Regions from separate parts of the Paraburkholderia bonniea genome, predicted to be linked through region 2. Evidence: riboswitches for the same ligand, from Rfam matches in the RefSeq annotation. Region 2 holds a riboswitch; the other holds the start of a gene.
The links. A riboswitch is a leader RNA that binds a small molecule or an ion and turns the genes downstream of it on or off. The one in region 2 is predicted to bind thiamine pyrophosphate.
Positions count from the first base shown of each region.

Region 1: it holds a riboswitch for thiamine pyrophosphate, as region 2 does, so the genes downstream of both, thiC (phosphomethylpyrimidine synthase ThiC) here and GH656_RS02630 (FAD-dependent oxidoreductase) in region 2, are expected to answer to the same signal.

Region 1 covers NZ_QPEQ01000001.1:1,231,462-1,234,873, forward strand. Annotated here, with positions in the region: gene thiC (phosphomethylpyrimidine synthase ThiC) at 1-1,458, opposite strand, end outside; TPP riboswitch at 1,539-1,657, opposite strand; gene GH656_RS05380 (EamA family transporter) at 2,131-3,048, shown strand; gene GH656_RS05385 (NADPH-dependent 2,4-dienoyl-CoA reductase) at 3,171-3,412, opposite strand, start outside.
Region 2 covers NZ_QPEQ01000001.1:604,900-608,311, reverse strand. Annotated here, with positions in the region: gene GH656_RS02640 (thiazole synthase) at 1-442, opposite strand, end outside; gene thiS (sulfur carrier protein ThiS) at 534-731, opposite strand; gene GH656_RS02630 (FAD-dependent oxidoreductase) at 752-1,903, opposite strand; TPP riboswitch at 2,109-2,220, opposite strand; gene GH656_RS02625 (ABC transporter ATP-binding protein/permease) at 2,631-3,412, shown strand, end outside.

The sequences.
Region 1 (3,412 bases), 630 kb from region 2:
GGTGATGTGGTCATAGCCTGGCGCGATATCCGTGGTGAGCGGCCCCAGGGTATAGAACGGTGCTTCATCGCACCATTGCAGTTGAAGATCCATGTTCTCTTTGATGAGCTGCATCGGCACGTGGCCGGGGCCTTCGATCATGGTCTGGATATCGTGTTTCCACGCGATTTGCGTGAGCTCACCGAGGGTTTTGAGCTCGCCAAGCTGGGCTTCGTCGTTGGCATCGTAGATTGAGCCCGGACGCAGACCATCGCCTAGCGAAAAGCTCACGTCATACGCTTTCATGATTTCGCAGATGTCTTCGAAATGCTCATACAGGAAGCTTTCGCGGTGATGCGCGAGACACCACTTGGCCATGATTGAGCCGCCGCGCGAGACGATGCCGGTCATGCGTTTTGCCGTCAGCGGCACGTATTGCAGGCGCACACCCGCGTGGATCGTGAAGTAATCGACGCCTTGTTCGGCCTGTTCGATCAGTGTGTCGCGGAAAATTTCCCAGGTCAGGTCTTCTGCCTTGCCGTTGACCTTTTCGAGCGCCTGGTAGATGGGCACGGTGCCAATCGGCACGGGGCTGTTGCGGATGATCCATTCACGTGTTTCGTGAATATGCTTGCCCGTTGACAGGTCCATCACGGTATCGCCGCCCCAGCGAATCGCCCAGGTCATTTTGTCGACTTCTTCGCCAATGGATGACGTGACCGCCGAATTGCCAATATTGGCGTTGATTTTCACGAGGAAATTGCGGCCGATAATCATCGGCTCGCTTTCCGGGTGGTTGATGTTGGCCGGGATGATCGCGCGTCCGCGTGCGATTTCGTCGCGCACGAATTCAGGTGTGATCGCAGCCAGTGTGGCCGGGTCGAAGGTAGCCGCACCAAAGGCCTGGCCTGGGTGCTGGCGGCCCATCATTTCAGCCAGTTTGGTGCCGTTGGGACCACTGGCGCGCAGGCTTGCCAGATATTCCGCGCGGCACTGGTTTTCGCGGATGGCGATGTATTCCATCTCGGGCGTGATGATGCCTTGCCGGGCGTAATGCATTTGCGAGACGTTTGCGCCTGGTTTGGCCCGGCGCGGGGTGCGGTGCAGTCCGGGAAAGCGCAGGTCAGCAGTGGCCTGGTCGGCTGCGCGTTCGCGGCTGAACTGGCTGCTCAGGCCGGTGAGTGCTTCGGTATCGCCGCGCGCTTCGATCCAGCGCTGGCGCAGCGCGGGTAAGCCCGCGCGGATGTCGATCTCGGCTTGCGGGTCGGTATAGGGGCCTGATGTGTCGTAGACATAAACCGGCGGGTTTTTTTCACCGCCAAAGCTGTCGGGGGTGTCGGACTGGCTGATCTCGCGCATTGGCACGCGGATATCGGGTTGTGAGCCAGTGACGTAGATCTTGCGGGAATTGGGTAATGGCGCGATGGCCAGTTCGTCGACATGGGCGTCGGCGGAAAGGAATTTGGGGTTGGCGTTCATGCGTCTCTCCTGTTTGTGTGGGGGCTAAGCAGGAGGCGGAACGGAAGAGGACGGGGCCGCAGGCGTGATGCGCTGAAACAAGGCGAGACCCGGACGCTTCCCTGCGCTGGCATTATCCAGATCAGGTTCAAAGGGTATTTCTCACCCACATGGCATGCCGTATCAAACAACACGCGCCGCAGGACCCCCGCGTTAGCAGCGCACACGATACACCTGCTTGCCGGAGCTTGGCAACCGCGCCTGGCGATGCGTTTGGCTGTGGTAGCAAGCTAGTGGTTCAAGGTAGCGCTGAAGCGCTGGCTGGTCTGGCGTTTCATGCCAGCATGGTGGTGCAGCGGTGCGGTGTGCATGCGAGGCGGATTTCCTCGTGTCATGTGTAACCGTGGGCTGACCGACGTTACGTTTCGCAGTTATGTTCTTTGACGGTGTTAGTACGCGACTGTGCGGGCGTCCTGCATAATGCAAAGCGGCGCAGCCAGGCATTCTGGTGTTAGCGCACAGCGGCCCACATGGGCCATTTATTTTGTGCTCCAAAGTCTCACTGTCCCCGTTCTTCAGCCATGTTCCTGTGTTTTGCCGTTCCGGCTTCTTTCGCGCTGCGGCGCTCGTCCCTCAGCCTGATTCCGTCCGCTTGCGGGGATACGCTGTTTTTTGCCCGTGCGAGCTAGCACGATGGCGTTCTCTTTTCCTTCCCGACTGCCGCTGCGCTTGCCCCAGACGCGTGCCGGACGAATCGTGCTCGCGCTTGCCGTGGTGTATCTGGTGTGGGGCTCAACCTATCTGGCGGTGCATGTGGCGCTGGGTTCCTTTCCTCCGCTACTGATGTCGGGTCTGCGTAACCTGTTCGCGGGCCTCGGGCTGTTTGTCTTTGCCATGCGCCGGCGGCCCGTCTGGCCAACCTTGCTGGAGATCCGCAATGCCGCACTGGTCGGCACCATGCTGGTTGGCCTGTCGAGCGGCATGCTGGCCTATGGGATGCGTACCGTTAGTACCGGGACCACAGCCGTGATGGTGGCCACCGTGCCGCTGTTTGTCACCGTGATCGCCGCGCTGGCGGGGCGCAAAGTAGCCCGGCTGGAATGGTTTGCGGTGGCGCTGGGTCTGGTTGGCATCGGCATTTTGAGTCATGGGGATGCGTCCTCGGGTTCTGCGGGCGGCAGCCTCGCCATCTTGTGTGGCGCGCTGTTCTGGGCCGGAGGCGCGTTTCTGGCCGGACGGCTCAAGCTTCCTTCTGACCTGTTCTTGTCCACCGCGCTGCAAATTGGCCTTGGCGGCGTGACTGCGACGCTGGTGGCATGGCTCTCCGGTGAGCGCATGCTCGATCTGCATGTGCTTCCCGTGCTGGCGTTTTTGTACCTGATGCTGGTGGGGTCGATGGCGGCCTATGTGGCCTATGGCTATCTGATCCAGAACACCAGCCCCATCATCGCCAGCAGTTGTATGTATGTGAATCCGGTGATCGCGGTGGCGCTAGGCGCGTTGCTGCTGGGTGAACCGGTGACGCGCTCGACAGTGATTGCGACGTGCGTGATTTTGCTGAGCGTGGGTTTGTCTTTCTGGTTCGATTACCGGCGGCGTGATTCAGCGTGACTGAGGTCCGGCAGCCGGAGATTGCTGTGTTAGCCATTGCCGGCTATTCACCCGAGTATCCAGGCGAACACAACATTGTTTGACGATGCGCCTCCCCGTGCTTCACGGTGGGGCGTTTTCTGCTATAGCCGGGCGGCGAGTTCTGCTCCTTCGCGGATTGCCCGTTTGGCATCAAGCTCGTTTGCCACAGCAGCGCCGCCGATCAGGTGATAACGCGGGCCGTCAACGGGCGGCGCGGCTGGATAAAGCTCGCGTAGCGCCTCTTGCCCAGCGCACACCACAATCGTGTCGACCTCCAGCCATTGCTCCTGATCCGAGTGCAGGATCTTCAGGCCGCGGGCGGCGATTTCCAGGTAGGTCACGC
Region 2 (3,412 bases):
TGAAACCCGCCTTGATCAGCGTCGCCGCCGCCTCAATCAGCCCGACTGGGTCGGGCTGCAGCGTGTAATCGTCGCCAATCAGCTCAAGCTTGATCCAGTCGGTTTCGAAGACTTCGCGTGCCATATATGCGGTATTCAGCGCCTCGCTCACGGTCTGGCAGCCTGCGGTGTTAGGCAGCAAAGGCACGCCGTGGTGTTTGAGCAAATCGAAGAAGCCCGTGGTATGCGCTCCGTCCGCCTGCATCTGACGTCGCAACGCGACGGTGACCATGGCTGGCCGGGCGGCATCAATCGAAGCAGACAGCGCCTGCAGCGACGGGTAGCGCGAGGTGCCAAGCAACACCCTGCTGGCGAAGGTTGCGCCATACAGCGTAAGGGGATCAGCGGGAGTCGAGGGGGCAATCGGGGAAGCGATCGAGGAAGCAGTCGGGGCGGCGGTCATTAGGCAAGTCCTTGGCAGCGGCAGGCAATGTTTCGGGCGCAGCAGGCAAAACACCGCGCGCGCAGTGAGATCAGCGAGATCACAGCGAGGTTCACCCCCCGGCAACGGGATGCACGATATCGAGCTGGTCGCCCGCGTTCAACACCTGTTGCACGTGCTGCGAGCGCGCGACGAAGTCGCCATTGAGCGCAACCGCAAAGGGGGGGCGAGCGCCATAGGCGGCGAGCGCATCGGCCACGGTCGCGCCTTCTGGCAACGACAACGGCTTCTGATTGATATGGATATCCATGGTGTCGGGAAAAAGTTGGGTCAAGAGGAGGTGGCGGGCGTGAGCTGAAACAGCATGTGCCATGGGGTGTCATGACGCCAGTTGGCAAATGCGTCGGCGTCACGAATCTGTCCGTCCAGTAGCGCGCACGCCAGACGCACTGCGGCTTCAGACACCTCCGGCACGATCATGTAGCCATGCCGGTACAGCCCGTTGACGCGTAGCGTCGCCGCGCCGTCCCAGACCAGCGCAGGACGATGGTCCGGCAAGGTCGGGCGGCACTGCGCATTCAGCTCAAGGATGCGGGCCTCGCCAAAACCCGGATGCACGGAAAAAGCCGCACTCAATAACTCCAGCGCAGAGCGCACGCTGACTGGCGACTGATCTTCGCCTTCAATTTCGGTCGCGCCAATCACATACAAATCGTCCTGCTTCGGCGCGATATAGAGCGGATAGCGCGGGTGCAGCAGCCGGACCGGCCGCGTCAAGCCGATACCCGGCGCATGGACTCGCGCGACTTCGCCGCGAATCCCCCGCAGTCCAGGCCAGACTGGCTTGGCTCCTAGCCCCCGGCAGTCGATCGTGAGCCGGGCCGCAGGCAACGCGGTGTCGTCCACCGGGGTATTCCAGTGCAACGCCACACCACGTTCGGCAAGGCCTGCCACCAGTGCCCGTAGCACCTGGCGGTTATCCAGTTGACCCTCGCGCGGCAACAGCCAGCCCTGTGGAAAGCGTCCCGCCAGCGCGGGCTCAGCTTCATCCAGTTGCGCACCGGAAAGCCGCAGCAAGCCATCATCGAGTAACGCCGCTGGTGCATTCGCGCGCAAACGGCGCTCGAACAACGGCGCTTCAGTACGGTCCGCGTGATGCCAAAGCACGAGCGTGCCATTGCGCTGGAAAAAAACCGGCTCGGGTAACGCCGCGAGAATGCGCGGCCAGGCTTCGAGCGAAGCGGCTCCTAGCTGGGTAATCAATAACTCCGCGCTGGCGGCTTCGGCCAGCGGTGCCAGCATGGCTGCCGCGGTCCATGCGGCAGCGGCAGAGCCAGCGGCGTCACCGCGCTCATAGAGCGCCACGCGGTAGCCCAGCCCCGCCAGTTGCCACGCGACCAGACGGCCGCATAATCCGCCGCCCAACACTGCAATATCTGGATCAGACGCGGGATCAGACGCGAAATCAAGCGAAGGAGTCATCGCGGATCGCTCCCGCTATCGCCGCTATCCTGGCAGCGCTGCACGCGGCCAGAACCAGCAAACGGGGAGCAAGCGAAGTTAAACACTGAAGAATGAGCGGTCATTGGTTCCTGTCTGCACGGCGTAAAGCGCGTATCCAAAGACGAAACCAGCGGGCGGAGCCGGTCAGATGGGCATCCAGTGTGGATGCCCATCTGACAAGGAATGGGAGGAGAGGGAAACTTCCTGCGCCGGTATTACCCGGATCGGGTGCAAAGGGTCTTTCTCAGCCTCGCTGCAGCGTATGAACTGCGTGCCAGGCACCCCTGTTTCGTCGTCGGGCATTAGACCACAAAAGGCCCAGCGCCACCAAACCAGCGGCCAGGTCACGGGCGTCTTCGAACCCGCGCGCAAGGCCGCCCAGCGGGCAGCCCGCGATACGACGAGCACGCGCGCGGCACTCTGGCACAATGCCTGGCCCGCTCAAAAAGGGGGATCGAGCGAGGTCTCGCGGCCACCCAGGCAAGCGCCCGCAGCGTCGCGTTAGCGAACCAGCGCCTGACAGCCATCAATCTGGCGGTAGCGGCTTGGTCTGCCCTATTTTGCTAACGCGTGTTTTAAGGCATTCCGGTCGCCCTCGCGCGCCTGTGCAACAGGTTGCACCTCGCCCCGAAGCAACTGGCCAGTTACACGCCATACCCGCCGCACCGCCCACAGGCTGGCACTGCGGCACTCCATCAGGAAGCTCATGACATCCGGCACACCGTACCCCTCCCCCAGCTCTCCCAGCTCCCCCAGCTCAACGCCGCCCGATGACAATCCGGTCTCGGCGTGGAGCCTGATCAAGCCGTACTGGGTCTCCGAAGAACGCAAGATCGCATGGGGCCTGCTGCTTGCGATCATCGTGATGAACCTGCTGGTGGTTGCCATCAACGTCCGGCTTAACAGCTGGAGCGCGGAGTTCTATAACGCGCTGCAAGCCAAAAATGTGCATGACTTTCCACGTTTGCTGATGGTTTTCAGCGGGCTAGCGTTCGCCTTCATCATCCTGGCGGTGTACGGCAATTACCTGCGGCAGATGCTCGGCTTTCGCTGGCGCCAATGGCTCACCACCCACTACCTGAAAGAGTGGCTCGGCGGCGGCACCTTCTATCGGATCGAGCGCGACAGCCTTACCGACAACCCCGACCAGCGAATCAGCGACGACCTGCAATCGTTCGCCACCACTACCCTCGCGCTGACGCTCGATCTGCTGTCGACCGTCGTCACGCTGATTTCATTTATTACGATCCTGTGGTCGCTCGCGGGGGCGCTGACCATCATGCTGGGTTCGACGCCAATCCATATCCCCGGCTATATGGTGTGGGCCGCCGCGCTATATGCCGTAGTCGGCTCACTGGTGACCCAGAAGTTTGGCCATCCGCTGATCTCGATCAACTACCAGATGCAGCGCGTCGAGGCTGACTTCCGTTTCGGCCTGATCCGGCTGCGCGAGAACGCTGAGCAAATCGCGTTCTACGACGGTATGAG